One region of the Clostridium beijerinckii genome, then DNA from elsewhere that is predicted to be linked to it. Evidence: riboswitches for the same ligand, from Rfam matches in the RefSeq annotation. Region 1 holds a riboswitch; each other region holds the start of a gene.
The links. A riboswitch is a leader RNA that binds a small molecule or an ion and turns the genes downstream of it on or off. The one in region 1 is predicted to bind thiamine pyrophosphate.
Positions count from the first base shown of each region.

Region 1 (7,981 bases):
CATTTAAAGCTCTAGTAATCTAAGGAATTGATTAAGGCCAGAATGCAGAAATTTAACTAGAATAATATATGCAAATTTCTTAATTTATTGTTCCAGTATATGAATTTGTATATAATTAACTATAAAATTACTAAACTAACTATAGTATAATATGTTGAAATAAACTATCTATAAAGATTTATAAATAATTTTGATTACAATTTATTGACTTAAAGCACGTTTGAAGTTGAGAAAAGCTATTTTATTAATAGAGGAGATGAATTTAATGAACTTAGGAGTAAGAAATCAGATTACTATTCTTATAGTTGATGATGAAAAAAGTATAGTGGACTTTATTAAAATGGGGTTGGAAGCTGAAGGTTATTTAGTATATGAGGCGTATGATGGGAATGAAGCGATCGAGCTAGCAAGTAAAATAAATCCTAATATAGTGATATTGGATATTATGTTGCCAGGAATGGATGGATATGAGGTATGTTCAATTATTAAGAAGTCTATAAAAACATCAGTGATTATGCTAACAGCATTAGATGAAGTTGATGATAAGGTAAAAGGGTTGGATATTGGAGCTGATGATTATATGGCAAAACCTTTTAGCTTCAAGGAGCTTTTAGCACGCATTAATGCTAGGATAAGAAATAGTTTTCCGGAGTTAAGCGATATTATTAATATAGGAAATTTTAAAGTGGATGATAAAGCTCATGAAATAACTTATCTTGAAAAAGTATTAGAGCTACCTCCAACGCAATACAACTTGTTGAGTTTTTTACTTATGAATAATGGAATAGCATTGAGCAAATCGCTTATACTTGAAAAAGTATGGGGATATGATTTTAATGGAGAAGATAATATTGTTGAAGTATATATAAGGTACTTAAGAGATAAAATTGGAGACAAAGATCATAATATCATTAAAACTGTCCGCGGTGTTGGATATAAGATGGTGGCACAATGAAAAAATTAAGAAATAAATTGAAAATAAAGAGTTTGAAATGGCAGTTGTTATTTAGGTTTCTTGTGATATTAATCTTATTATTGGCAATCATGGGACTTTTTCAGTATATAAGTATGAAAAATTATTTATACAAAACAAAGGTGCAAGTACTTCATGAGAGGTTTCATAATCTAGACTTTAAGAAAATGTCAAAAGAAAATATGGAGGACATAACTGAAAGTGATACTAAAGAAATTTTAAAGAATTTATGGGATAAAAATATGAGTGTAGCTCTAATAAATAAAAATGGAGAGCTGTTAGGTCAAAGAAGCAATATAGATACACCTAGAGATGATGATGACGGTGACGATGATTCAAAGGAGCTAGATGAACGAAAGAGGAAAGAGATACCAGTACCAGTGCTTTCTAGAGAGAAATATATAGAGATTTGCAATGAACAAGGGAATTTAGAACATACATATGAAGTAGTAAGAGATGAAAACAATAATTATCAAATGGTTGCATGGATAAAAGTTGGGGATTTAGATACACCATCAGGGTTAATACAGTTGAGTACACCAATAGACGATATTACAAGTATCTTAGATAGGCAAGAGTATGTGCATATTGGTCTTTCAATTATGATTCTCATAGTGGGAACAATACTTGGAATCACTATTTTTAATCGAACATTGAAGCCGTTATATAAGATAACTGATACTGTGGAAGGAATAAGTGTAACTGATCTGCATACAAGACTAACGGAAGAAAGTGGTCAATTAGAAATTAATAGATTATCAAAATCCTTTAATATTATGCTTGAAAGAATAGAGACGTCATTTGAAAAGGAACAGCTTATCAAAGAAAAAATGAGACGATTTGTATCTGATGCATCACATGAATTACGTACACCACTAACTTCAATTCATGGTTTTGTTGAAGTATTATTAAGAGGGGCAGCAAAAAATCAGGAAAAATTAGATTTGGCTTTAAACAGCATATTGATGGAAAGTGAAAGGCTTGCAAAACTGGTAAATGATCTTTTAATATTAACTAGGTTAGATCAGCAGCCAGTTGTTGAAATAAAAAAGGAGAATTTGAATGATGTTATAAATGAAATAATTCCTCAACTGCAGATACTTTCTAAGGATAGAACTTTAAATATAGAGTTGAAGGATTATATAGATGTATATATAAATAAAAATCAAATTAAGCAGGTCATATTCAATATGGCTCAAAATGCTGTAATTCATACTGATAAAGAAAAAGGCGTTATAACAATTTCTATAGGTATAGAAGATTACAAAAATAAAACCTTTGCGGTTTTGAAGATATCTGATAATGGAACTGGAATACCTAAAGAGCATTTAGATAAAATATACGATAGATTTTTCAGAAGTGATTCTCACAGAGCTAGGGAACGAGGGGGATATGGATTGGGTCTTTCTATAGTAAAATCAATAATTGAGAGCAATCGTGGAAAAATAAGAGTAGAAAGTGAGCTTGGAGTTGGGACATCATTCTCAATATATTTAAAATTAGAAAATAAGGCAGATGGATTTGATGTTTCTTGATTGTGCCTAAATAAGAAAAGATGTTACAAGATAGATTGATCATATTATTTTGTAACATCTTTTTTAGTATAATTCTTTATTCTATTGATTAAAATATCAACGCATCTTTAGTTTAAGACATCGCTAAGAAAATCTAGGTGAGTAATCTTAAATAGTTCTCAGCAAATTCTAAGCTTTAACTAAGGATACATTAAGACTTTTTTGTTATAATTCCAACAATGAGGAAATTTATATATTTTAGGCGGTGAATATTATAAGTAGGGTAATAATTTTTATATTAATGGTTGTGATAATAACAGTTGTTTTATTTTTTGTACTTGTGACTGGTAAAATTGAAAAACATGAAGTTGCTAAGAGTAGTTATGCTCTTGGAACTTTGATCAACTTAATAGCAAATGGAAATAAAGCTAAAGTAGCAATAGATAAAGCGCTAGAAAGGTTAAACCAAATTGATGCTAGAATGTCAGCTTTTAAAGAAAGTAGTGATATATCAAAAATAAATTTTAATGCAGGAAATAAGGGAGAGAAAGTAAATAATGATACTTATTTTGTAGTTAAAAAAGCCATAGAATACAGTAGAATTTTAGAAGGTACTTTTGATCCAACAATAAGACCATTAGTAAAGTTATGGAGCATAGGTACAAAAGAAGAACGAATTCCGGAAAAATCTAAAATAGAGAAGGTATTAAAACTTATAAATTATAATGATGTTATTTTTGATGACAAAAATAATTTAATAATGCTAAAACATGATAAACAGGCTTTAGATGTCGGAGGTATTGCAAAAGGATTTGCGGCTGATGAAGTAAGAGATATTTTTTATCAGCATAATATTAAAAGTGCATTAATTGATTTAGGTGGAAACATTTTTGCTCTTGGAAGTAAGGAAGACGGTTCAGCTTGGAAAGTTGGAATTCAAAATCCATTTAAGCCTAGGGGAGAATTTATAGGAATATTAAGCGTAAAAAATAAATCAATAGTAACCTCAGGTAATTATGAAAGATATTTTATAAAGGATGGAAAAAAATTTCATCATATAATTGACCCTAAAACAGGATACCCATCTGAAAGTAAAATTATAAGTGCAACTATTATATCAGACAATTCAATCGACGGAGATGGCTTGTCAACTGGTGCTTATATAATTGGTATTGATAAGGCTATGAAGATTATAGAGACTATAGAGGGGATTGACGCTATATTTATTACAGAAGATAAGAAAATATATAAAACATCAGGTATTGATGAAAGTATTTTTACATTAACAGATAGTGAATTTTTTTAGATAATGTGTCCGGAGCTAAATATAGAAGTAAGGGCATAATTTAGGCAATAGGAAAGCTTTAAATCAAGCAAAATGATAAGAAGAGATAATACAGATTGAAACAAACCTCGTTAAGTTGGAATATAAGATATTAACAGGGATAAATTCAATCTGTACTATCTTTTTTTATTTAGATTTTTCTAACCATTTATTTTTTTCCTTAATTCTAAGATGTTTTAATTGACATTTCTCAGCGAATTCTCAGTTTAGATTAAGGGAGCATTAAGGTTCTATTGATATAATTCACTTAATCAAAGAAATTGCAATAGCAGATAATGAAGTGAAAATAATATTTCTATTAGAAATTAATTGGAAAAATGTGATTAATGATAATTAACATAAAAGTTTATTATTGCTAAATATAGAGAGTTAGAAAAGGGGAAAGAAATATGGCAAGTAAAATAAAGAAATCGCAGATTATAAGGCATATTATACAATTGATTGCATTTATTCTGTTACCAGGCCTTTATTCAATGACATTCAGTGAAGTAAAAACTGTATATCAAATGATTATCAATGGTAATTTTAACTTTTTGGAAGCATTACCAAGCTTAATAGAATTTATAGCTATTATGCTTTTGACTATAGTATTAGGAAGATGGTTCTGCGGTTGGATATGTGCATTTGGTGCATATAATGACTTAATATATTTTATATCAAAAAAAGTATTCAAAATAAAATTTAGAGTAGATGAAAAAGTTGATTCTATACTTAAGTATTTCAAATATGTAGTATTACTTTTTATAATAGCTATTTCATGGACTATGGGAAGCAGTATACTGGAAAGCACAAGCCCTTGGGATGTATTTGGTCAAATAACTGATGTATCTACTATTTTTTCGAGTTTACTTGTTGGATTGATATTTTTAATATTAATCACAATAGGAGCAGCGTTTATTGAGAGGTTTTTCTGCAGATATCTATGTCCTTTAGGGGCAATATTCTCTATTATTTCTAAGATTGGAATAGTTAAGCTTAATAAGCCAAAAGCTGATTGTGGTAAATGTAGAGCTTGCACAATGAATTGCTCAATGGGATTACCGCTCTATAAGGTAGATTGTGTCAAAGGTGGAGATTGTATAAATTGCTTAAAATGTACTGAAGTATGTTACAGAAATAATGCTAATGTAAATGTACTTGGAAGAGATTTAGATGCTAAGTTAACAGGATCAGTAGCTATGGCTACATTTTTAGGTATATATGGACTTACTAACTTCGCCGGCAATGCAGTAACTAAATCTGGAATCGTAACTAAGAGTAATGAAGTTTCAAGCAATATAAATTCACAAACTGAAGCTGCACCAGAAAGTTCAAAATTAAATCAAGAAACTACAAGTTCAAATACAGTTCAAAATAATGCAAGTGAATATAAAGATGGGACATACACAGGAAGTGGAACAGGCTATAGAGGAGGAACAACTAAGGTCTCTGTAACTGTGTCGAATGGGAAAATATCAAGTATACAAGCTATATCTAATCAAGATACTCCAAAGTTTTATCAAAGAGCAGAGGGAACTATAATTAAGAGCATAATTTCAAAACAATCAACATCAGTAGATACTGTATCTGGTGCAACTTATAGTTCGAAGGGTATCATGAGTGCGGTAACAAATGCTTTGAATAAAGCAAAATAATAAAATATACTTGACGTTTGAAACTTAATGGTATAACCTTTAAATTGTGAAAGAAAATTTTATAATTGAATAACTAGGGGAGCTAATATTTTGGCTGAGATTGGAAAGATTGATTTCCTAGACTCTTATAACCTGATTTGGATAATACCAGCGTAGGGAAGTATATTAATATTATTTGTGTAAGTATTGATATGATTTGTGCATAATTTATTGATGTATCCCTTGTGGATACATTTTTTTTATGCAAAATAATTAACTTCTTTTAAGGTTAATCAATTTAAACGTCATTGTAAAGGTGATTTAGCAAATTTATTTCACATTAAAAAGTAAGTTTATTGATTTTATTATTAAAGGAGTGATTTTTAATGAAAGAAAAGAGTAAAGCACAGAAGATGGCACTAAGTGGTGTATTAATCGGTATTTCTGTTATTTTTGGAACATTTTCAATACCGATTGGAGCTGCTAAAATATCTCCAATACAACATTTCGTAAATGTAGTTGGAGCAATAACACTTGGGCCATTATATGCTCTTATGAATGCATTTGTGACATCTCTAATAAGAAATTTCATGGGAACAGGAAGTTTATTGGCTTTTCCAGGAAGCATGGTAGGAGCATTGCTTGCAGGAATTCTTTATAAAAAATTTAGAAAGCCGGGTATTGCAGTAATTGGAGAAATAATTGGAACTGGAATATTAGGAGCATTATTAGCTTATCCTATAGCTACAATGGTGTTAGGAAAACAAGTTGCGGTTTTTGTATATGTTGTTCCGTTTATATCAAGTTGTAGTGTTGGAGCGATTATAGCTTACTTTTTTATAAAAGTTCCTGTCATTAAAAAAATACTAGTAGATAATGAGTTTCAAGTAAAAAGAGAGGAAACTAATAACATAGATAAGATTTAAATGAAATATTACAGGTGAAAGGATGAGTTTATGTTTAGAGCATTAACTATTGCAGGATCAGATACTTGTGGAGGAGCAGGAATTCAAGCGGATTTAAAAGCTTTCTCAGCAAATGGAGTATATGGGATGAGTGTTATCACAGCGGTAACGGCTCAAAATACTATGGGGGTTTTTGGAATTCAAGATATAAATCCTGAAATGATTGAATCTCAGATAGATGTTATTTTTGAAGATATAAGAGTAGATGCTATAAAAATAGGAATGGTTTCTAAAATTGAATCTATAAAAGCTATATCAAAATCTTTGAGAAAAGTTGGTAAGCTACCAGTGATAGTTCTAGATCCAGTTATGATTTCTAAAAGTGGATTTAATCTGTTATCGAAGGATTCAAAAGATACTTTAGTTAAGGAATTATTTCCATTAGCAACATTAATAACTCCTAATTTACCAGAGGCAGAAGAAATTTTAGGGATGAAAATAGAAAACTTAGATGAAATGAAGGAAGCGGCCTTGAAACTTAAAGAATTTGGTCCGAAGGCAGTTTTAGTTAAAGGAGGGCATTTAGAAGGGGAAGCAACAGACTTGTTATATGATGGAAATAACTTTCTTGTTCTAAAGCAAGAAAGAATAAATACTACTCACACTCATGGAACAGGATGTACTTTATCTTCAACTATAGCAGCAAATTTAGCTAAGAATATGACAATAGAGGAAGCGGTTAGAAGTGGTAAAGAATATATAACATGTGCAATCGAACATGGTTTTGAGCTTGGTAAAGGTGTAGGACCTACTAACCATTTTTACGAGCTATATAAGAAAGCAGGAATGATTGAATAATACTATAGAACTCAAGTTAAATTTTATAACTAATAAATTAAATAATAATGGTATGAGGAGAGGGAAAGAAATGAATTATAAAACACAAATGGAAGCAGCTAAAAAAGGTATAGTCACAAAGGAAATTAAAATAGTAGCGGAAAAAGAAAGAATTTCAGAAGAAAAATTAATGAAACTTGTTGCAGAAGGTAAAGTGGCTATACCGGCCAATATCAACCATAAATCACTTAGCCCTGAGGGGATTGGTGATGGATTAAGAACAAAGATAAATGTAAACTTAGGGATATCAGGAGATTCGGTTGATTATTGCAGAGAGATGGAAAAAGTAAAAATGGCAATTGATTTTGGTGCGGAAGCAATAATGGATTTAAGTAATTACGGGAAGACTCAAGAGTTCAGGGAAAAGCTTATAGAATATTCTCCAGCTATGATAGGAACAGTTCCTATGTATGATGCAATTGGATACCTTGAAAAAGATCTTTTAGATATAAAAGCTAAAGATTTTCTTGACGTGGTGTTAGCTCATGCTAAAGCTGGGGTAGATTTTGTTACTATTCATGCAGGAATAAATAAAAGAACAGTTTCGCTATTTAAAGAAGATAAGAGAAGATTAAATATAGTATCAAGAGGTGGGTCATTACTATTTGCGTGGATGGAGATGACAGGAAATGAGAATCCATTTTATGAATACTATGATGAATTACTTGATATACTAAGAGAATATGATGTAACAATAAGTCTTGGAGATGCTATGAGACCTGGCTGTATTGATG
Region 1 is NZ_CP144906.1:4,788,926-4,796,906, reverse strand. Features, by position in the region: gene PZA12_RS21850 (response regulator transcription factor) at 266-955, shown strand; gene PZA12_RS21845 (sensor histidine kinase) at 952-2,508, shown strand; gene PZA12_RS21840 (FAD:protein FMN transferase) at 2,789-3,793, shown strand; gene PZA12_RS21835 (4Fe-4S binding protein) at 4,222-5,466, shown strand; TPP riboswitch at 5,532-5,642, shown strand; gene thiW (energy coupling factor transporter S component ThiW) at 5,832-6,371, shown strand; gene thiD (bifunctional hydroxymethylpyrimidine kinase/phosphomethylpyrimidine kinase) at 6,402-7,208, shown strand; gene thiC (phosphomethylpyrimidine synthase ThiC) at 7,279-7,981, shown strand, end outside.

Region 2 (7,981 bases), 2.5 Mb from region 1:
GAAAATATATATTTATAAAATTTGGAATATAATCACTGATATTTTTATAATTTATTGTATCAGGGGGTGATTATATGGGTGTTAAAGAAATAATTGAGAAATACAGGGGTAAAAATGCAGATATGCAAAACATTATTGCAAACCTTGTTCTCGCAGTGGCAGATTTAAATGCCAAAAACAAAATCTTAGTAGATATACTAAAGAAGAATGAAATAGAGATTCATATAACTAATAAGAAATATCAAAAATATTTAAGTGATTCGCTGGAGAGTATATTATCGAAGATTTACAAAGACTAGCCAAAGAAGATTTTATAAATGGAGGATATAGAATGATATTTAAACCTGAATTAATTAAGGGAATAGCCAAAACAAGTCATCCATATGGATGTAGAAAAGAAGTACTAAACCAAATCGAATATTGCAAGAATGCAAAGCAATTTCACGGTCCTAAAAAAGTGCTGATTATTGGAGCATCATCAGGTTTTGGCCTTGCTACAAGAATTTCTTTAGCATTTGGTGGAGCGAAAGCTGATACAATTGGAGTTTCGTTTGAAACAGGAATTACAGATAGAAGAACTGGAACAGCAGGTTGGTATAATAATATATTTTTTAAAGAGTTTGCAGAAAAAGAAGGACTAATTGCAAAAAACTTTATTGGAGATGCATTTTCAGATGAAGTTAAAGAAAATGTAATAAAATATATAAAGGATGAGTTTGGAAAAATTGATTTACTCATTTATAGTTTAGCATCGCCAAGAAGAAAAGATCCTAAGACAGGAAATATATACGATTCAACTTTAAAAACTACATCTGGAGAATTTCAGGGTCCGACAATTGATATGGAGAAAGATGAACTTGTTACGACTAAAGTTAATTCAGCAACTGATAAAGAGATAGAAGCAACGAAAAAAGTAATGGGAGGTGAAGATTGGAATGAGTGGTGTAAACTACTCCTTGAAAATGATTGTCTCTCTGATAATGCTATAACAATTTCGTATTCATATATAGGAGCATCAAGAACATATAAAATTTATAGGGAAGGTACAATAGGAGAGGCTAAACGTCACCTTGAGAATACTGCAATTCAAATAGATGAAGAGTGGAAAAAGAAGATTAATGGAAAGGCTTTTGTTTCTGTAAATAAAGCAATTGTTACTAAGGCAAGTGCATATATACCTTCTTTCTCATTGTATGCAGCGGTATTATATAAAGTAATGAAAGAAAAGAATTTACATGAAAATTGCATTATGCAGATGCAAAGAATGTTTGCTGATAAAATATATGCAGAAAACCCAATTGAATTTGATGATAGTGGAAGATTAAGAATGGATGATTGGGAACTTAGGGAAGATGTACAAAGTGAAGTTAATGAATTGTGGGAAAAAATAACTCCAGATAACTTTAAAATATTATCGGATTATGACGGATATAAAAAGGAATTTATGCAGTTAAATGGTTTTGAAATTGATGGAGTCGATTATAGTGAAGACATTGATGTAGAGGCATTGAAAAGGCTAGAGCCATAAGTTAATGAATGTTTATGTTAAGAAGTATCAAAATGATACTTCTTATTTTTTATAAATATATTTTAGAGAGATAATAATATTTCAAAAAACATTGCACTTGTGGTATAATTATCCGGATATGCAATAAATCAAATGGCTATGTATATTATGGTTGTATTTGATTTTAGTGTTTATAAACATAATTAACTAGGGAGAAGTGTTTTGAAATGAGAATAAAATATAAGCTTATCGTTAGCTATTTGATCTTAATTGTATTTGCTGTAAGTGTATTGGGGTTATTAATTGGGAATAAATCTAACAAAGCAGTTTTTAAAGAGGTAAACGAAAAAAGTCAGCGTTTAACAGAATCAATTATTACAACTTTGAGTGTAAGAAATGATTTGCTTACTGAGAAATCTTATGGAGATTTAAATTTTGCGAATAACGTATTAAACAATTTAGCTGATATGAGAGTTGATTACAATGAAATCGTAAAAGTTGGAGATTTTAACTTACCAGTTTTATATTCAGGAAATCAAAGAATATCCTTAGATAATACTATAGTTGATAAACTAAAACAATCAACAGGTAGTATAGCAACAATGTTTTTATTACAAGATGATAAACTAATAAGGGTTTCTACTACCGTATTTAATAATGGTAATAGGATATTAGGTACATATATTTCAAGTGATACTGAAGCTTATAAAAAGACACTAAATAATGAAGAATATATTGGCGATATTAGAATAGAAGGAATTGGATATTTAACAAGAATGAAGCCAATATTAGATAAAGATAAAAAAGTAATAGGGGCAATAGGGTTAGGAAATAAAATTAGTAATGATTATTTAGATAAGACATTAAGTAATATCAAATTAGGGAAGACTGGATATGCGTACATACTAGATTCTGAAGGAAATGTAATTCTTCATCCATCTGATAGTGGAAAGAATGTAAGTGACTACGATTTTGTTCAAAAAATGCATAATGAAAAAAGTGGAATGATTGAGTACACTTATAACGGAGTTAAGAAATTAGGATATTATCAGTATTTTGAAGCTTGGCATTGGTATGTAGTTACTACAGCAGATTATGAGGAATTAAACTCTTCAGCAAAATCAATTTTGACGACCACAATAGCTACTGGGGGAATAATTATTGTTTTAGGCGGAATTATAGCATTATTTTTAGCTAATACATTAGTTAAGCCTATTAACAAGTTGAAATCTTGTATGGAGATAGCGAGTAAAGGTGATTTAACAATACGATGTAATATAGATAGTAAAGATGAGATCGGAGTTTTAGCAAATAGTTTTAATAATATGCTGGCAGAAAATAAAAGATTACTAGAAGAAACTGTGCAGTATGAAAAATTAAAAACGGAATTTATTGCTAATATGTCACATGAATTAAGAACGCCTTTAAATATTATATTTTCAACAGCTCAGTTATTTAATGTACTTATAAATAGAGATGAGGATTTAAATACTGAAAAAATGAAGAATTATACAAATAGTATAAAACAAAACTGTTATAGGTTGGTAAGATTGGTGAATAATCTTATAGATATAACAAAGATTGATTCAGGTTATATGAAACTAGAATTGAAAAATGGCAATATAGTACAAGTTGTAGAGGATATAACACAATCAACTGCTGAATATGTAGGGTATATGTCTAGAACAATAATATTTGATACAGATAATGAAGAAAAAATTATGGCTTTTGATGAGGAAAAATTAGAAAGAATTTTGCTTAATCTAATTTCCAATGCTACTAAATTCACTGAACCAGGAGACAAAATAAGTGTTAATCTATATGATATTGATGATTATATCGTTATCTCTGTAAAAGATACAGGAAGAGGAATTCCAGAGGAAAAAGTATCGCAGCTTTTCCAACGATTTAAGCAAGTAGAACGATTATTAAATAGAAGCCATGAAGGCAGCGGGATTGGGCTATCTATAGTTAAAGCTTTAGTTGAGATGCATGAAGGAACAATAGAAGTAAAAAGTGTTTATGGAGAAGGTACAGAGTTTATTATATGTCTTCCTGTTAAGATAGTTCCAGAAGATGAAGGTAAGAAAAACAAGAATGGTTATGCAAACCAATCTAAGGTTGAAAATATTAATATTGAGTTTTCGGACATATATAGCTAAACAAGATGGTAAATTTTCATTGACATTTTTAAGCTTTGAGTATAAAATTTAGACGAGTACTAGGGGAGCCAGAATGGCTGAGATGAGTTTTCAGACCCTTTGAACCTGCACTGGGTAATGCCAGCGAAGGGAAGTTATAAGATAATATAAAGCTAAATCTAAAAGTAGTAGATTTACAATTTAATTAGATTATTAACTCTTTTCAATGGTATTTTAGTACTGTTTGGAAGGAGTTTTTTTATGCAATTTTCACAAAGATTATTATTGAAAGGTAAACCTATTTGGGAAGCATGCTTGGAGCATCCTTTTCTTAAGGAACTTAGTGAGGGGACCTTAAAGGAAGATAAGTTTTGCTTTTACGTTAAACAGGATTATGTTTATCTAATAGATTATATAAAACTTTTTGCATTAGGGATGGTTAAAGCAGATTCATTAGAAGATATACAAGCATTTGCTAAATGTGCAAATGCTATAGTAAATATTGAAATGGATGCACATACTGAATATGCTAAAAAGTTTGGAATAACTAAGGAAGAACTGGAGGCCACAAAGCCAAATGCAAGTAATTTGTCATACACAAAGTTTATGCTACAGGTATCATCAGAAGGATCTTTAGCTGAACTAGTAGCAGCACTGCTTCCATGCATGTGGAGTTATGCATTTATTGGAAAAACCTTAGCAAAGAATAGTAAGGCATTAGAGCATCCACTTTACAGTGAATGGATACTTACATATGCAACAGAAGAATATAACAAAGAAAATGATTGGTGCATAAAACTTATGGATAAACTAGCAGAAGGGCTTCCAGAAAGACAACTTCAAAAACTAGAAGAGATTTTCATTATATCTTCAAAATATGAATATATGTTTTGGGATGGGTGCTACAAAAAGGAAAGTTGGGTTATTTAGATGAAAGCATTGGAAATTAATAATTTATCCTTTGGATATAAGGATTCTGGGAAATTAATAGTAGATGATTTATCTTTTGATATAAATAAAAATGAATTTGTCACAATTATTGCACCTAGTGGCACAGGCAAAAGTACCCTTTTTCGATTAATTTTAGGACTATTAAAGCCACAAAAGGGCAATATAAATATATTAAAAGATGGCAATAAAAATATTATAGGGTATATGCCTCAAAAAGATTCCTTAATGCCTTGGAGAAATATTCTTGACAATACAGCAGTTGGACTTGAATTAAATGGTTATAGTAAGAAAGAAGCTAGAAAAGTGGCAGCCACATACTTTGAGGGTTTTGGACTTAAGGGAACTGAAAAATATTATCCACATGAATTATCAGGTGGTATGAGGCAGAGAGCTTCATTTTTAAGAGCAATAGTAAATAATCCTTCCATAATTTTATTGGATGAGCCATTTTCTTCTCTAGATGCGTTAACAAGAAGAAAGATGCAGTCATGGCTTTTAGATCTTTGTCAAAGACAAAGTAATACTGTGTTTATGATAACTCATGATATAGAGGAAGCTTTACTTTTATCAGATAGAATTCTTATTTGTACGGAGCTTCCATATAGAAACCTAAAATCTATAGATGTAAATATTGAAAGACCAAGGAATTATGAGACTACACTTTCTAGTGAGTTTATTGAGCTAAAAAGAGATATTTTAAATGTTCTTGACTCCTTAGAAGAAAATAAAGGGGGGGATATAGAATGAAAAAAATTAAAGACTATATATTTCCTTTAATATTTTTGATAATTATAATTTTGGCATGGGAATTTATAATACCATATTTTAAGGTGCCAAATTTTATTTTGCCTAGATTTTCTGAAATCATAAAGGCTTTAGTAGATCAAAAAGATTTAATATATAAACATTCTCTTATCACACTAGGTGAAGCACTATTAGGGCTTATTGCGTCCGTAATTATAGGTATATCTTGTGCACTTTCCATATATCTTTGGAGAAATGTTTCGAAAACTTTATATCCAATTATAATTTTTTCTCAAACAATTCCGACTATAGCTTTATCTCCAATTATGGTTATGTGGTTTGGATATACCATATGGTCAAAGGTAGCAGTGGTAATACTATTTTGTTTTTTCCCTATAGTTATAAGTACCTTAGATGGATTAAATAGTGTAGATAGAGATTTAGAAGATGTTTTAAAAGCCCTTGGAGGAAATAGATTTCAAATATTTTTTAAACTCCATATGAATTCAGTATTACCAAATTTTTTAAGCAGTTTTAAAATAGCTGCAACCTACAGTATTTCAGGGGCTACCATTGGAGAATGGCTAGGTGCTGAAAAGGGATTAGGTATATATATTAAGAGAGCAGCAGGAATGCTTCAGGCAGATTCTGTTTTTGCGGGAGTGTTAGTTTTATCATTTCTAGGATTAATTCTATTTTCTGTAGGATTCTTGCTAGAAAAGACTTTATTAAAATACAGAAGAGGATTGAAGGAGGACAATCATGAAATTAAGAAAGCTTAGTATATTTTTACTATTTATTATGTTAGTTAGTTTAGTATTTAGCGGGTGCTCTAGTGCTTCTAATAATAAGGAAGACAAGAGTGCTACCAAAGAACTTAAAGAGGTTAATGTTCTTTTAGACTGGTATCCAAATGCAGTACATTCATTCTTATATGCAGCAGAAGAGCAAGGATACTTTAAAGAAGCAGGATTAAAGGTTAACTTAATTACACCTGCAGGTACAGATGATGGAATTAAATTAGTAGCAGCAGGAAAAGCTGATTTAGCAATAAGCTATCCTAAACAAATTATCTTAGCGAGAGGCGAAAATATTCCTATTAAATCTGTTGGAGCAATAGTTAGAAGTTCATTAAATCAACTAATGGTTCGTAAAGATTCAGGAGTTAAAACATTAAAAGATTTAGAAGGAAAAAAAGTTGGATATGCATCTTTTGATATCGATAAAGAAACTGTTAAAGCAATGGTAGCACAAGCTGGTGGAGATCCATCAAAGGTTGAATTTGTAGATGTTGGATATGACTTAATGCCTGGAATTGAAACAAAACAAGTTGATGCAATTATAGGTGGATATATAAACCATGAAAAAATATTATTAGAGAAAAAAGGTATTGAATTAGAAACTTTTGCGCCATCAGATTTTGGCGTGCCAAATAACTACGAATTAGCATTTGTTGCAAGCGATGACGCAATTAAGAATAATAATGATACAATACAAGCGTTCTTAGGAGCTGCTAAAAAAGGATTTGAATATACTCAAAAGAATCCTGATAAGGCTTTAGATTTAATATTAAAGGCTCAAAATGAAAGTTTCCCATTAGATGAAGAGACAGAAAAGAAGAGCTTAGAGATACTTTTACCTCTTATGGAAAATGAAAGTGGTAAATTCTTAAGTCAAGATAAAGAAAATTGGAATAACAATATTAAATGGTTAAAAGATAAGAATTTACTTCAAGCTGATGTAGATAGTAAAGATGTGTTTCAATAATTTATCTTTGATATAGGAAATAGTATAGATAAACTAACTATAATCTATACTTATGCGTATACATCACCGAAATGAATAATATACTTTTGTTCCAGTTTCTAGGCAATTATGATGGGTGATTCTAAGGCTATAAAGTTGCACCCAAAGTGCTAGCCTCAAAGAACAAGCGCTCACAGAGAAAGTTCGAAGAACGAAATATAAAATTTCGATTCTCACTTTTTGAACTAGCACATTTGGAACAACTTATAGCAAAAGAATCACATCCATCAAAATTACCAATGAAACATTCCACAAAAGTATATCACTCATTTCTGGTTGGAAGATATTGCACAGTCTAAGTATATTTTATGATTATGTTATCCATATTTAGATAAAAACAGATAAATTATATTAAAAAAGATACTGAATATATATATTGCAAAAATAATCATTAATCATAATTCTAAGAATATTACAAGAATTTTAGACGTAATTGTGAATTGTGAAATGTGCATTGTGAATTGCAACATATAGATTATAATTCGGTATCTTTTTTTATTCTCTAGGAATTTATATTCAAGTTAAATTTGTGGACATTGTGCCCCTTGAGGGTATAAGTTATGAAAAATACTGATTCAGAAAGTTACAGTTCGTAAAGAGAATAAAAAAGAAATCTTATTCGCCTGCATAAAATGTTCTTATATGCACAATACGGAACTTAACCACAGTCTCCTGCGATTTTTTTATTGTTTTATAAATACTATGTGATATTAGAGTAGTTCTGAGGAAAAGCTAATTTTACTATATGAAATTTTTTATTATGATTTATATTTTAGCCGGTACAGTTGGACTCTTGAAAGAATAATATTGTAATTATATAGGTTGAGAGAAA
Region 2 is NZ_CP144906.1:2,312,563-2,320,543, forward strand. Features, by position in the region: gene PZA12_RS10770 (hypothetical protein) at 75-299, shown strand; gene fabV (enoyl-ACP reductase FabV) at 332-1,528, shown strand; gene PZA12_RS10780 (Cache 3/Cache 2 fusion domain-containing protein) at 1,735-3,669, shown strand; TPP riboswitch at 3,721-3,818, shown strand; gene tenA (thiaminase II) at 3,910-4,578, shown strand; gene PZA12_RS10790 (ABC transporter ATP-binding protein) at 4,579-5,346, shown strand; gene PZA12_RS10795 (ABC transporter permease) at 5,343-6,125, shown strand; gene PZA12_RS10800 (ABC transporter substrate-binding protein) at 6,106-7,110, shown strand.
Region 2: another riboswitch for thiamine pyrophosphate. It lies ahead of tenA (thiaminase II); the one in region 1 lies ahead of thiW (energy coupling factor transporter S component ThiW).

Region 3 (7,981 bases), 840 kb from region 1:
ACCTAGTTCCAATAATTCTTCTCTAATTTCTTCTCTAGTTGGCTCTACAAATATAGCCATATCATTATCAAAATCTGGATGAGATTGACCACCAAACATATCATTTTGAGTTGATTGTAATAATATACATGATAATTCAGCAGCGGTTTCAATTCTCTTAGGAGCATTAATTGTCCCATATCCAGTATTAAATCCATTTTCTAATATCTCTTTTGTTGGTATATGCAAGCAGTTTACAGTTAAATTATAGCTATCTAAGTCATGATAATATAAGTCTCCATTCTCATGAGCCTTTGCTAAATTCTTTGGCATAGTAGCTAGTGTATTCCACTTATTTGATTCAGATGCTATTCTTAATAACTTAGAGCTGAAGTTATTTCCTACATTTGCATTATCTCTATCAGTTTCAACTCCAATTTGTCTTATAGCTTTCATTAAATCTGATTTTATGTCTCTGACTTTAGTTCTTTCACGTCTGTATGCTGAATAAGCGACTGCTATATCTTTGTGTCCCTCATCTCTTAATGCCTTCTCTACAAAATTTTGTATTTGTTCTACAGTTATAGTCTTTTTATACTCTTCTTCTATATACGTAATCACCTTATGTACGGTATCTAGAACTTGACTTTCTTTTAAATTTAAACCGATTTCACTAGCTGATCCTTTAATTGCTTGAGCTATCTTATCTGAATTAAATTCAACTTCTCTTCCATCGCGTTTCACAACATATAGCATTATTATTCCCTCCATGGCACAATATATAGTATTTTTACTACCGTACTATTATACTGTATTAGGTATTCATTAGCAATACTTCTAATTTTTTATTTTTAAACCACTAGATTTTAATTATCTTAATTTACATCCTATTATCTTTCGATTTATTCATTTTTTACGACTTTTTTATATTTGACTTATTGTAGATAATCTTTATTGTTGTAATTTACTATGATTTCAAGTATTTTTTCATAATAAGCTATAAGAAAATTATTATTATCTGTGTTCTAAAAGCTTAATTGAGTAGAATTTATTTCAAACTATCATGTTATGCAAACCAAACAATTTTATAAATAATGGAATTTATTATTTAAAACTTATAATACAAATTATTTCTTTAAGTAAGCTATAAGAAATGTAATTTTTACAAATAGTGTTATAATTAAACTAAGACTATACATTTCTAGGAGGAACTAATATGGATAAAATAGCATTAATAACTGATAGTGCTTCTGATTTGAATGCAAATTTCGTAATAGAAAATAATATTAAAGTAGTCCCGTTTAAAATTATATTCTCTGATAGAGAGTATATTGATGGAATAGATATAACACCAAAGACTTTATATGAATATTTGCCTAAGGAGATACCTAAAACTTCCTTACCTGGCGTTGAGGATTTTACAGATGCTTTGGAACAGGTAAAAAATGAGGGATATACACATGCAATTATTATAACAATATCAAGTGGCCTTTCTGGCGCTTATAACTCTGCAAGACTTGCATCTGAAAATGTCCCTGAAGTGAAAACTTTGGTATTTGATTCTATGACTTTAACTATGTCAGAAGGAGCTATGGTCATTGAAACTCTAAACCTAATAAAGCAAAGGAAATCCTTTGATGAAATAGTAATGACCTTACCTTCCTTTAGAGATAAGATTGACGTGTTTTTTACAATAGATACATTAGAATACTTAATAAAGGGAGGCCGAGTTGGTAAAGTTGCCGGAACTATAGCGGGTGTACTCAATCTAAAGCCTATTATTACTGTTGGCGATGACGGCATATACCATACGGTTTGTAAGATAAGAGGCATAAAACAGTGTATATCTAAATTAACAAATATATTAACAAATTATCTAGAAAATCATAAATGTAAAGTTTGGGTTTTAGATGGGAATGCACCTGAGAAATCTAAAATGCTTTATGATTCTATAAAAGATCTTCCTAATCTAATTGAATGTACTTTAGGAGGATCAATAGGACCTGCTCTTGGCGTTCATACCGGACCTGGTCTTGTTGGATTTATAGTTGAAAGATTAGATTAATCGAAAAATATATATGTTAACTATTTACTCATAATTAAAGAGCTAAATATTAAAATTCATATTTTTTTATTTAGTTCTTTAATCTTTTACAAGTATACTTACTTTTCTACTTGTAAATAATAATAACAAAGAAATCTTTACTGAAAGGACTGTTTTGTTATTATGAAAGATTTTATATTAGATTCAACATATAAAGATGCTACTATTGTCAATAGAAATGATGATATCTTCACCATTTCATCAAATAAATTACCAAATAACACAATCCCACATCACTCTATAAATTTGATTGCTTCTAGCTCAAATTCACATTCCAATTTAAGTAATAATAACAAATTTAATACATACAATCTAATTGACTATCTATAATAATAGGTATAAAATAGTGTAAGTGTAATATATTTATAATGTGCTAGGGGAGCCGAGCGGCTGAGATTTGATATTCATAAACCCTTAAAACCTGATCTAGTTAATTCTAGCGTAGGGAATGCAACCTCTTAAAAACTTTAAACTATTTATTTGGTTGATAATCTCCGAGCACAATTAAGGAGGTTTTTTTATGTCAATTTTTAATGATTGGATCGAACAGTTTTCCAAACTTTTCCAGAATTTCTCACAAAACATTCAAGACATTCTTGCAAGTCCAATGTCCATTATAACTTTATTAGGATGTATTTTACTGCTTATAGTATTAGCTAAGGCAAGAAAGATAAAATTCACTCCAGAACTAATTGCTAGGATTGGTATAGCATTGGCGTTAGCCACTATATTAAAAATGCTAAGATTATATCATTTTCCTCAAGGTGGTAGCATAACTTTAGGCAGCATGATACCAGTATTACTCATAGCATTCATATATGGTCCTGAAGTTGGATGTTTAACAGGATTTCTTTATGGTGTAATAACCTTAATACTGGATCCATATATACTACATCCTGTTCAAGTTTTGTTTGATTATCCATTGCCCTTTACAGCATTAGGTCTTGCCGGATTTTTCAAACAAAGAAAGTTAGTTGGGGTAAGCATTGCAGTACTGGTCAGATTTTTATGTCATCTTATTTCTGGTATAGTTTTCTTTGGATCATTTGCCCCAGAAGGAATGTCTCCAGTAGTTTATTCTTTGCTTGTTAATGGTCCTATGGTTGGAATAGAAGGAATCATATGCTTAGTAATTTTAGCTGTTCTTCCTATAGAAAGAATATTTCATGCATCATCAGTAAATACTATTTCAAACTAACTATTATATAAAACAATTTATATATATACAATTAAGTTTCGAAGCTCTACGTAGTAATTAAACATTTCACTTATCTGCGTTTTAAGCTTATTAATGCAAAACATATAGAATAAAAATAGGATTAATTTTGTTTTATAAAACAAAATTAATCCTATTTTTGATCAAATAATAAATAAATATTATTTATTTTAGACGTTTTAGTTGTATTTTGCAATTAAATTTTATTCTTCTATTTCAATTGCATTTACTGGACAGCTTTCTTCTGCTTCTTTTGCCTCATCTACACAACCTTCTGGAACTTCATCAACTATAGCTCCTGCTTTTCCATCATCCTGCATGTCAAAGCACTCTGGACATATAGATGGACATAATCCACAAGCTATACAAGTATCTTTATCTACTTTTGGTTTCATGGTTTACTTCATCTCCTCTAATATCAAATTACAAACTTATTATTTCCCAAGAAATATTAAGTTATGTATATTTAATAATATAATTTAAAATAATGAAATAAATATAGTATAAGGAAAAGAAGTTTTCTATTAATATAATCCTTCAAATATCAGTGAATATAGCGGATTCTCCTTAACGTATTCCTCTGCTTTTCCTTGCTCCAATGCTTCTGTAAGTTCAATATTAATTGGTAGCTCTCCTATTAAAGGAATTCCAAGATAATCTGCATTTTCTTCTGATGACTTTCTGCTAAATACTCGTATCTTTTTATCACAATCTGGACAGTTTATATATGCCATGTTCTCTACTACACCCTTAATCTTTACACCTATCTTTTGGGCCATAATAACAACTTTCTTGACTATCATAGACACCATATCTTGTGGTGTAGAAACTATTACAATTTCATCAATAGGAAATTCCTGCATTACAGTTAAAGCAATGTCTCCTGTACCTGGTGGCATATCTATAAGTAAATAGTCAAGCTCTTCCCAATTAGTTTCTACAAACATCTGCTTTAACACCCCTGTAATTACAGGTCCTCTCCAGATTACAGGTTCATCTTCTACTGCTGTTAAAAGATTCATGGAAATTATTTTTATCCCGCTTTCTGTTTCCACTGGCTCAAATTTTACCATATCATTTTCTAATGGAATTATTTTAGCTCTTTTATTGTTAACTCCAAAAAATCTAGGCATAGATGGACCTGTAATATCTGCATCCAATACTCCTACTTTATATCCCTTCTTAGATAACATACTTGCCATCATTCCAGTTACAGTTGATTTACCAACTCCACCTTTTCCACTTATAATACCTATAACATTTTTAATATTTCCATATCTGGATGTTAACTTTAAACTTTCTTCACTACATCCTGTTCCTTTAGATTGACATGTGTCTTTACTTTTACAATTTTCACAACTCATTTATATATGCTCCTTTGCTTACCAATCTTGTGGGGTTTTATTAGGCTCACTTATTTTAATATCCCAGTCTTTATAATTATATTCTGCTGTTATATAATAGCTTTCAAAGGAATTATCCTTTTTATTATCTACTGTTATTAGTGTTTTGAAAACAGTACTATTATATCCTCTATTTTTCACTTTAATTATTGTATCAAAATCTTCATAATTATTATTTACTAAATCAACACTAGGTAAAGTTTTGTTCAAACTTTTCTTAAAATCTTCTAAATCCACAGAAAATATGTATTTCAAACAATCTGTATCTCCAGCTATGTTCACTCCAACTTTGTTTCCGTTGGATAAACTTTCTTTTTTCTTATCAATAACTTTTAATATTGATTGATAGTATATATAATTAAAGTCTCTTGGCTTTCTTATGAATGAAAGATTTTGCATTATTGTATTCTCTAAATTTTTAGGTACTGAAAATGCCTTATCGTCATCATAAAAGTTTCCTGTCCCATGTTCGTTAGCTCCAACTACATACTGATACTTTCTCACTTCATCTCCAATGCACACCTCAAAAATATAATCTGGATCTAATGAGCTTTTCTTTGAAACTTCACTTCCATCTGATAAAATCTTGTAAATGTCTTCTATGGCTTTAGGATCGTTAACTACAAACCTAAATCCACTATCTCTAACACTTTGTATGATAATTTTATCGACTTTATTTTGCTTTATATAATCAAATTGTTGATTTTTAAGATTCATTTTAACTTCTATATTATCAATGAAGCTACACCCTGAGAGCATCATACTAGAGACTACTACCAATGGTAAAACTATTGTTAAAAACTTACTATTTCTCACTGTTCTTCTTCGCTCCTTTGAAAATCCTATGGTTATTAAATACAACAATACCAATCACCAAAGTAAATATTGCGATAAATTGTGATGTTGATAGAATCCCGATATTCCCTCTTGGATCATCCCTTAAAAACTCTACTAAAAATCTACCTATACTATATACTATTAAATATAGTCCCACTATTTTTCCTTTTTGTTTTTCTTTCTTACTATAGTACAAAAGCATAAATCCTAACAAAAAGTCAAATATTGATGAATAAATTTGCGTTGGATGCACGTGTATTCCAGCTGGTGCTAAAGATCCCTTTGGAAATGTAACGCCTATTGGTAACTTGGTTTCTGCTCCATAACAACATCCAGCCAGAAAACATCCAACTCTACCAAAACCTTGGGCTATTGCAAGACCTGGAACCGTCATATCCAACATTTCAACAATGTTCCAAGACTTTTTCCTAGAATATAAGTACATAGCCAAGGCTCCTCCACCTATGGCACCATATATAACAAATCCATATCCAAAGTTCAGTAATATGCTTGGCTCTTTAATAATATCTTTAATCTCAGTTAATATAAATAATCCCTTTCCACCAAGTGCTCCACCTATTACAGCTAAAATTACTAAATTTAATAAGGAATCCTCATCATAGCCTTTTTTCTTTCCTTTATTTATAAATATAGCAGCTGCAACTATTATTCCAATTGCAATCATTAATCCATAACTCTTTATCTGTATCCCAAATATCTCAAATAGTATTATCCTCATTGCTCGCCTCCAAACGTCAAATAAGTATCAAGGAGAAGCTATCCTGGCCTCTCCTTGATACTTAAATTATAATACTTATGCTTATCCTTGGCAAATCTTATTTAACTCATCAACTCAACATTCATACAATTATATGTTTTATATTAAGCATATAATGTAATCTTTTCACATCAACCACTTATGATCCAGAAAACTTTATATACAATAAATTGGTTAATTTCAACTTTGAGATGATTTAATACTTGAAATAATCGTATTTAAAATAGTCTTCATATTATCCTTATAATCCTTTGACTTAAGATTAAATAATATCTTTGCTGTTTTACCTTCTTCTAAATTTAGATAATAGCATTCATTATTAAAATCATACCCATTCTTTACTTTTGTTTCATATTTAACTAATACTCCTGAATTATAGGAATTTTTAAAAGGTGTTAATTCTGAATTATAATATTCTAGGCATTGACTATTTAAATCTTTTTCTGCAAACACGTTTATATCCTCTTTTGTATTTACTACTTGCAATAAACCAGTAAGCTTATTATTTTTGTCTTTAAAATCTAATTCATAACTCACATATTGCCCTTTACTTTCTTTTTCCTCCACATTCCATTCACTTGGCAGAGATATAACATATTTATTCTCGTCAAAAGAATATTCTTTAAATTTGCTTATTCCCTGATCCATAAGAATTACCTGTTCGAAATTTTCTTTAAAGAAGCCCTGGGTTATGACCAGTATCAACATCAATGATAACAATATTGACGTAACAATCAACTGCTTCTTATTCATAACAATGTTCTCTATCTTGCTGGAATTACGATTGAAGAATTTTTAAAATCATAGAACATTAACCAATATCCTTGGCTATTATTACTATCATTAGTCCATGTTACGAAACCTGTTCTTCCACCATATGGTTGATCATTTTTTTCTTTGCTTCCTGGTATTGCATATATAATATATTGCATTTCTCCATCTTTATTGCATTTATATCCTAATAAGAAATGTCCTGTTTTACTAATGTAAGGATAATAATTTAACATTGGATAATATGCTAATGTATATTTGTTATAATTTGAATCATTTGATAAATCTTCTATACCATTTACAATGATTTTATACCACTTACAGAAGTTTATATCATTTAATTTTCCAATAAACGGTTTAAAATCTTGTGCTAACTTCTCAAAATACTTACCTATATCTCCACTTATAGTGAATCCCTGATTTGAAGTATTTTGATTATTATTATTTTCATTTGATGTATCTCCCATATTTAAGTCTAGCTGTCCCATGCCTCCAGTTTCACCGCTAGTCTCTGGCTGTCCCATTGTTCCTGTCTGATTCATTGTTCCACCTGACCATGGTTGCCACATTGTTCCTGTGTTCATTTGATTCATTCCAGTATTTGATGATGTTTGATCTGCTACAGTATTAGTGCCTGTCTGGTTCATACCTCCTGCGCTAGTCTGATTTGCCGAGTTCCCTGACCATGGTTGCCACATTGTTCCTGTATCAACTTGGCTCATTCCAGTATTTGAGTTGCCTTGCTCCATAGACTCCCCTACACCAGTAGTATCCCCTGCACCAGTCGTATTCATCGTAGATGTATCATTTGCTCCTGTGGCTCCACCTAAATTTCCTTGTTGAATATTATTTTCATATTCATCGAAATCTATTATGTCCATTCTATCTGATGT
Region 3 is NZ_CP144906.1:77,884-85,864, reverse strand. Features, by position in the region: gene PZA12_RS00385 (anaerobic ribonucleoside triphosphate reductase) at 1-735, opposite strand, end outside; gene PZA12_RS00380 (DegV family protein) at 1,196-2,044, shown strand; TPP riboswitch at 2,449-2,549, shown strand; gene thiT (energy-coupled thiamine transporter ThiT) at 2,604-3,281, shown strand; gene PZA12_RS00370 (ferredoxin) at 3,503-3,694, opposite strand; gene PZA12_RS00365 (Mrp/NBP35 family ATP-binding protein) at 3,824-4,663, opposite strand; gene PZA12_RS00360 (hypothetical protein) at 4,682-5,464, opposite strand; gene PZA12_RS00355 (prolipoprotein diacylglyceryl transferase) at 5,508-6,278, opposite strand; gene PZA12_RS00350 (hypothetical protein) at 6,498-7,070, opposite strand; gene PZA12_RS00345 (hypothetical protein) at 7,082-7,981, opposite strand, start outside.
Region 3: another riboswitch for thiamine pyrophosphate. It lies ahead of thiT (energy-coupled thiamine transporter ThiT); the one in region 1 lies ahead of thiW (energy coupling factor transporter S component ThiW).

Region 4 (7,981 bases), 1.5 Mb from region 1:
AACGTATCTTCCGATACTGATTCTGAAAGTAAGTTGAAAGATAACCTAAGCTATGCACTAAAATATAAATATTATGATTTAGCTTTTGAATTAATACACATACTATTCTCGTATTATGTAGAAGAAAATAAGGTTGAAAATATTCAGCTTATAGTTTCTCAATATTATGATTTATATCAAAGAAATAATACGGAAGAAAATACAGCTATCTACTTTAAAGATATGGCACGTTATTTATCTCAAAATGGTGAATATATTGAGGCTATTTCTTACTACAGCAAGCTTAGAGAAATGTTTAGATTGAAAGAAGATGGATTTGATAGTTCAGAGTACTGTTTAATAGGTTACAATGAGGCTCTGTGTTATCAGAATTTAAGAAAATCTGAAGAAGCATATAGCATTTTATCAGAAATCATAGGATATGTTGATGACCTTAAAACAGATGAAAGTAAGGGAAAAATATATCATATATATGCTACAGTATGCATTAAGCTTAAAAAAGATTATGTTGATGAATATAAAAAGAAAGCATTTCAATATCAAAAATATAATCCTATTTCTCTGGCAGCATCCCATGGAAATTATGGAAAGTATTATTTTGAAGTAGAAGAAAAGGAAAAGGCAATCTCTGAAATAGAAGCTGGAATAAAAATATTTCCACAAGATAATGTAGGAAAATATGTGGAGTTTTTGAATTATTGTACAAGAATATTAATTGATAATTCAGAGTATGAGATAGCTTATAGGATTACAGAAGAATCATTAAATTTAGCTATTATGACTGACAATATAAAGTTAATTGAGAAGTCATATTATTTTAAAGGTATAATTCTTCAAAAAATGGACAAACATTTGGAAGCTGAAAAATATATGAATCTATCATTAGATTCGTTGTTTAAGTTTGGTACCAGAGAAGAAAGAAGAAATAGATATGTAGATATGGGTAAGCTTTATTATAAGCTTGGACTTACAGCGGATTCGCTAAAATACTTTAATCTTGCATTAGCTGTTGATAAAAAAATCTAATTTCTCGTAAATATATAGGGAAGGGCGATATTTTGTTAATTCGATTATAATGGATTAACAAAATATCGCCACTTCTATTTTTTATATTCACAATTAAGCCTTTAAGATCAGTAATGATATATTTAAGCTATTAAATTCATATGGATATTATTGTTACTAATTTTTTGAACAAGAGTCAATGAAGTAATCTAATAAATCATCTATATTAATAACTCCTACAATTTTTCCGTCTTCAATAACAGGCATTGTTATAATATCATTTTCTCTTAGACGCTTAGCTACAGTGAGTAGATCTTCGTCAGATTGCGCAGAGATAACTGATTTTGACATAACCCACTCAACTGGACAGCTAACATAATGTCCTGGATGTATCATGAATCTATATATATCAGCTTTTACTATCATTCCTACTACAATTTCTTTATCATCTACTACTGGCATTCCATTAATATTAAGTTTGTCCATAAAATCTAAAGCTTTATCTATAGTATCGTTTACATTAATTGTATGGAAATTTGGTTTAATGATAGAACTTATTTTCATAACATCACCTCTTTTAAAAAAGTTTAATATCGTTAAGCTGTAAAATAACAAGCTAATAATATTTATATTACTATTTTACTATAAAACAACAAAATTTAAAATAAATCTTTAGATGATAAAAAAATTTAAAAAAAGGCTGAATAAACTTTGACTTTCTTTGACCTATGTATTATTATATAAGTAAAGAGGAATTATTTAGGTATAGTGATAAAGTAGTTTTAATAATAATTTCGAAATTTAACATAGAGATCTAGGAGGAATAAGTATGAATATTGATAAAATGACGTTGAGAGTTCAACAAGCATTGAATGATGCCAATGTTACAGCTGTTAAATTTAATCATCAGCAAATAGATTTAATTCATCTTTTTTCAGCTCTTGTAGAGCAGGAGGACGGGTTAGTCCCTAATATTCTTACTAAAATGGGTGTATCAGTAAAGAATCTAAAAGCTTCAGTAAATAAAGAATTAGATGCAATGCCAAAGGTTTTAGGAGAAGGAGTTGGCAATGTATATATAACTAGAAAAGTAGAGGAAGTGTTAATTAAAGCTGAAGAATTTTCGAAACAGTTTGAAGATTCATATGTTAGTGTTGAACATTTAATGCTTGCTATTATAGAAATAGATAACAATCAAGTTTCTAAAATATTAAAGCAATATAATATAACCAAGGATAATTTCTTAAAAGTTCTTTCTGAAGTTAGAGGAAGTCAAAGAGTTGAAACGCAAGATCCAGAAGGGACATATGATGCATTAGCAAAGTATGGAACTAATTTAGTTGACCTTGCTAAAAAGCATAAGTTAGATCCTGTTATAGGAAGAGATGAAGAAATAAGAAGGACAATAAGAATTTTATCAAGGAGAACCAAGAATAATCCAGTCTTAATAGGTGAACCTGGTGTTGGTAAAACAGCGATTATTGAAGGATTAGCTGAAAGAATAGTTAGAGGAGATGTTCCAGAAGGCCTTAAGGATAAAATTATATTTGCCTTGGATATGGGATCTTTGATTGCCGGAGCTAAGTATAGAGGTGAATTTGAAGAAAGATTAAAAGCAGTATTAAAAGAAGTTCAAAGCAGTGAGGGTAGAATATTACTATTCATAGATGAAATTCATACAATAGTTGGAGCAGGTAAGACTGATGGAGCAATGGATGCTGGTAATTTGATTAAGCCATTATTAGCAAGAGGAGAGCTGCATTGTATAGGTGCAACAACTTTTGATGAATATAGAAAATATATTGAGAAAGATAAAGCTTTAGAAAGAAGATTTCAACCAGTAATTATAGATGAACCTACAGTGGAGGATACAATTGCAATACTAAGAGGATTAAAAGAAAGGTTTGAAATCCATCATGGGATTAGAATTCATGATTCAGCTATAGTAGCTGCTGCAAAGCTTTCTGATCGATATATTCAAGATAGATATATGCCTGATAAGGCAATTGATTTAATTGATGAAGCTGGAGCTATGATAAGATCTGAGATAGATTCCCTTCCAACAGAACTTGATGTTATAAGAAGAAAAATATTTAAGTTAGAAATAGAAAAAGAAGCTCTATCAAAAGAGAAGGATGAGGGCTCAAAAAATAGGTTAGATGACCTAGAGAAAGAACTTGCAGGATTAAAAGAAAAGAATGATGAAATGACTGCAAAATATACCAAAGAAAAAGAGCAAATCACAGCTATTAAAACCTTAAAAAGTGAGTTAGATGATGCTAGAGGAGAAATAGAAGTAGCTCAGAGAAACTTTGATTATAATAAAGTTGCTGAGATTCAATATAGTAGGATTCCTGCTTTAGAAGAAAAAATCAAGCAAAAAGAAATTGAACTAAGAGAAAATTATGAAGGTGCTTTATTAAAAGAGGAAGTAACAGAGCAAGAGGTATCTGCTGTACTTTCTAAATGGACTGGAATTCCTGTAACTAATTTACTTGAAGGAGAAAGAGAAAAACTTTTAAGACTAGAAGATGATATGAGTAATAGAGTTATAGGGCAGGGTGAGGCGATAGAAGCTGTAACTAATGCAATACTCAGAGCAAGAGCTGGGCTTAAAGATATCAATAGACCAATAGGATCATTTATATTCCTAGGGCCAACAGGAGTTGGTAAAACAGAGCTTGCAAAAACACTAGCTAGAAATTTATTTGATTCAGAAGAAAATATTATTCGTATTGATATGTCAGAATATATGGAGAAGCACTCAGTATCTAGATTAGTTGGAGCGCCTCCAGGATATGTAGGTTATGATGAAGGTGGTCAGCTAACAGAAGCTGTAAGAAGAAAACCATATAGTGTAATTTTATTTGATGAAATTGAAAAAGCGCATGAAGATGTGTTTAATATATTCCTTCAGATATTAGATGATGGTAGACTAACTGATAATAAGGGTAAAACAGTAGATTTTAAAAATACTATAATAATTATGACTTCAAATATTGGAAGTGAATATTTATTAGAAAATACTAATGAAGATCATGTTGATGAAGAAATAAAATCAAAAGTAATGAGTGTTTTAAAATCAAGATTTAAACCGGAATTTTTAAATAGAGTAGACGATACTATAATGTTTAAACCTTTGGCAGAGTCTGGTATTAAGAAAATTATAGATATATTCTTAAGAGAAGTAAGTTTGAGGTTAAAAGATAAAAATATCGAAATAGAAGTTACAGATAAAGCAAAAACAATAATGGCAAGAGAAGGTTATGATGTAGTTTATGGAGCAAGGCCATTAAAAAGATATATACAGAACACTTTAGAGAATAGACTCGCTAGGATGATAATTAAGGGTGAACTAAGTTATGGATCTAAGGTTTTGATTGATAGTAAAGATGAAGAAATAATAATAAAACCACTTTAGTAAAAAATAAGTTTTATAAAATTCCTGTAGATAAATGTGATCTATAGGAATTTTTTTATTCTTTAGTGATTAAGAAAAATCCGTTAGCAACTTTTTTAGCAGTTAATAGGAATGGTGACATTTGTATGAGATAATATATTTTAATTCTTCATAATAGTTATATATGTAAATAATAATTAAAATAAGAAAAGAGGCAACTTTTAGCAAGTGCCTCTTTATAATTTATATTCTTTAAAAAATATTTCATTTTACTTGTTTAGAGTCTAGTTAAACTTTTTTCTTAATTCTAAATATCGCTACAATTACAGGAACTGATATTACAGCACTCACTATAGCTTCAGGAACTCCATTTGTTAAACCAATGGTTGCAATTGCAATACCAGCAGTTTGTGGGTTTATCTTTAAAATAGCAGAGTATCTTTCTAAATAGAATACGTAAGTTAAACCCAAAACACCTATAGTGTTAATTAATGTAGCACAGATTGATGCGATTGCGATACTAATGCTTTGATTTTTAAATCTCTTTCTAAGAAGTATATACACATAGTATGCTACAATTCCAATTAGGACTCTAGGAACTAATGCAATTATAGGATTCCAAAATATAAATGATGTTGGACCAGGAGCAGTAAAATTTTGATACATTGAGAATAAACCAAAAACTAATCCAACTAGGGATCCAACTATAGGTCCTTCAACTATCGCACCTATAATAACTGGAATATGCATTATAGTAGCTTTTACAGGTGGAATTGGTATGAACCCAAGTCCAGTTAATCCTAAGAAAATTGAAATTGCAGAAAGCATTCCGATCATTGCAATCTGTCTAACTGAAAATTTAGATTTAGTATAGCCTCTTTCCATAAGGTACCTCCGTTCTTATTCCTTGACATATGGATATAATTCGGAAAAATATATAATATATACGAATTTCCGTTCAGCTTCTAATTGAATACCGACATATATTATTTTACCACGTTAGAAAAAATGTTCAATTATATTTTAAAAATATAAACTTAAATATAGGAATAATAATTACTGTTTCTATACTTAATTATGTTAACTTAGAAAAAAGTTGATTTATATTTAAAATATGATTAAATTCACAAGTCTAATTTATGGATTTGATCCATAAAAATTTGAATTATAAGAAATAAAATGATAATATATAACCATAATAGAAATTGAATAGTATAAAAAGGCTAGGGGTGCTAATTTAATTGGCTGAGAGAAGCTTATTTGCTTTAACTCTTTTGACCTGATGTGGCTAATACCACCGTAGGGAAGCAATAAATATTTTAGAAGATTTATAAGACTTACCTTAGGGTAAGTCTTTTTATTCTCTAGTAATTTATTATGGAAGCCAAATAAGTAGATGTTCTGCCCATTGGTAGTATAAATTATGAAAAAAGACTGATAAGAAAATAATGAGTAAATAATAAGTAGATACATTAAGTTTTAAAATTTATTTAGATTGGGGATATTAGTTTGAAAGTTTTAGTAAATGAAAGAGAAATAGATATTGAGGGAGAAATTACTGCATTTGAAGTTAGAAACAAGATAAAAAGTGATGCGGATATAGTTATTTTAAATGGCTTTCCAATTAAACAAGATTATTCTCTAAATGAAGGAGATAAAGTTACTTTAATCAAGAGAGGCGAGGTGCCTAAAAAAGAAGAGTTAGAGGCATTAATGGTAAGTAGACATACTCCAAAGGTTCACGAGAAAGTTAAGAAGGCGAAGATAGCTATTGCTGGACTTGGTGGACTGGGTTCAACAGTAGCATTAGCATTGGGAAGAGTTGGTGTTGGACACATAAAAATAATAGATTTTGATGTGGTTGAACCAAGTAATTTAAACAGACAACAATACTTTATAAGACATATTGGAATGAAAAAATGCCATGCATTAAAAGAAATATTGTTAGAAATCAATCCGTTCATAAATATCGAAGTTGTTGATACGTATGTAGATAAGGATAACATTAAAGATTTATTTGAGGATATGGATATTGTAATTGAAGCATTTGATGGCGCAGAAAATAAAGCGATGATAGTTAGAGAAGTTTTACTTCAGACAGAAAAGCCAAAGGTTATTTCAGCATCAGGTATGGCAGGGTATTATTCTAATAATCTAATAATTAGCAAAAAAATAAATACAAGGCTATATATGTGTGGAGACTTTAAAAATGAGGCAAAAGTAAATGAGGGGTTAATGGCACCTAGGGTTGGTATCGCAGCTTGTCATGAAGCGAATATGGCTCTTAGATTAATATTAGGGGAAGAGGTATAAACTAAAGATGTCTGTAATTGGAATAACAAATAGAAAACTTTGTAGTGACTTTTTTTATCAAATAAAGAAAATATCAGAATCTAATCTAGATTTCTTAATTATACGAGAAAAAGATTTAAGCAGTGAAGAGCTAATAATATTAGTTTTGAAAGTAAAAGAGGAACTGAAAAATACAAATATCAGAATAATACTAAATTCCAATATAGATATTGCTAGAAAGTCCAATGTTGATGGAATTCAGTTATCATTTAATGATTTTATAAATATTAGTAACAAGTTATGCACAGGAAGAGCAATAAATTCTAAAGAAATAGTGGATAATTTTCGATTTAGTGGGAATAAATATAAAATATATAAGATGATAGGCGTTTCAATACATAGTTGCGAAGAAGGTATACAGGCGGCTAAATTAGGAGCAGACTATGTTATTTATGGCCATGTGTTTGAAACTGATTGCAAAAAAGGGCTCCCTCCTAGAGGGATTAAGGAAATAGAGGCTCTTTCCAAGAAGATTAACATTCCCATCATCGGAATAGGCGGAATAAATCAAGATAATTATAAGAAAGTATTGGATGCTGGAGCAAGTGGAATTGCTATAATGTCTAGTTTAATGAAAGACAAAAATCCTGAAGAATTAGTGAAATCTCTTTCTAAATAAACATTACTTTGATATATAAAAATCAAAGTACAAATACGAATAATTAAAATCAGCTAATATTAAAACCTAAAAACACTTGTAAATCTTAAGTGTTCATTATAAACTCTTTAAAGAAAGATATATTAAAGAATAATTAGTATCTATGACCTGGATGCTATTAAGATAATAAGGAGAAATGAAATAATGAGTACAATTGCAGGAAAAGGTTGTCCAAGAATTATACCAGATGGAGAAAAAAAGCCACTAGAAGAGATTGAAAAAGCTATAATTAAAAGCTATAGAAAGCATATTTGGTCAAAATTTGTTAAGGCAATTAAAGAATATAATTTAATTCAAGAAGGAGATAAAATTGCTGTTGGAATTTCTGGAGGAAAAGATAGTATACTTATGGCAAAATTATTTCAGGAGTTGCAAAGACATGGTCAAGTTAAATTTGAATTAGTATTTTTAGCTATGGATCCAGGGTATCATCCAGATATAAAAAATTTACTAATAGAAAATTGTGACCATCTAAATATTCCGATTCATATGTATGAGTCAGGCATTTTTGATGTTGTTGATAAAATGGCTAAGGATTACCCATGTTACTTATGCGCAAGAATGAG
Region 4 is NZ_CP144906.1:730,948-738,928, forward strand. Features, by position in the region: gene PZA12_RS03565 (transcriptional regulator) at 1-1,026, shown strand, start outside; gene PZA12_RS03570 (CBS domain-containing protein) at 1,183-1,569, opposite strand; gene clpB (ATP-dependent chaperone ClpB) at 1,835-4,426, shown strand; gene PZA12_RS03580 (ECF transporter S component) at 4,694-5,290, opposite strand; TPP riboswitch at 5,621-5,728, shown strand; gene thiF (sulfur carrier protein ThiS adenylyltransferase ThiF) at 5,915-6,718, shown strand; gene PZA12_RS03590 (thiamine phosphate synthase) at 6,726-7,376, shown strand; gene PZA12_RS03595 (tRNA 2-thiocytidine biosynthesis TtcA family protein) at 7,560-7,981, shown strand, end outside.
Region 4: another riboswitch for thiamine pyrophosphate. It lies ahead of thiF (sulfur carrier protein ThiS adenylyltransferase ThiF); the one in region 1 lies ahead of thiW (energy coupling factor transporter S component ThiW).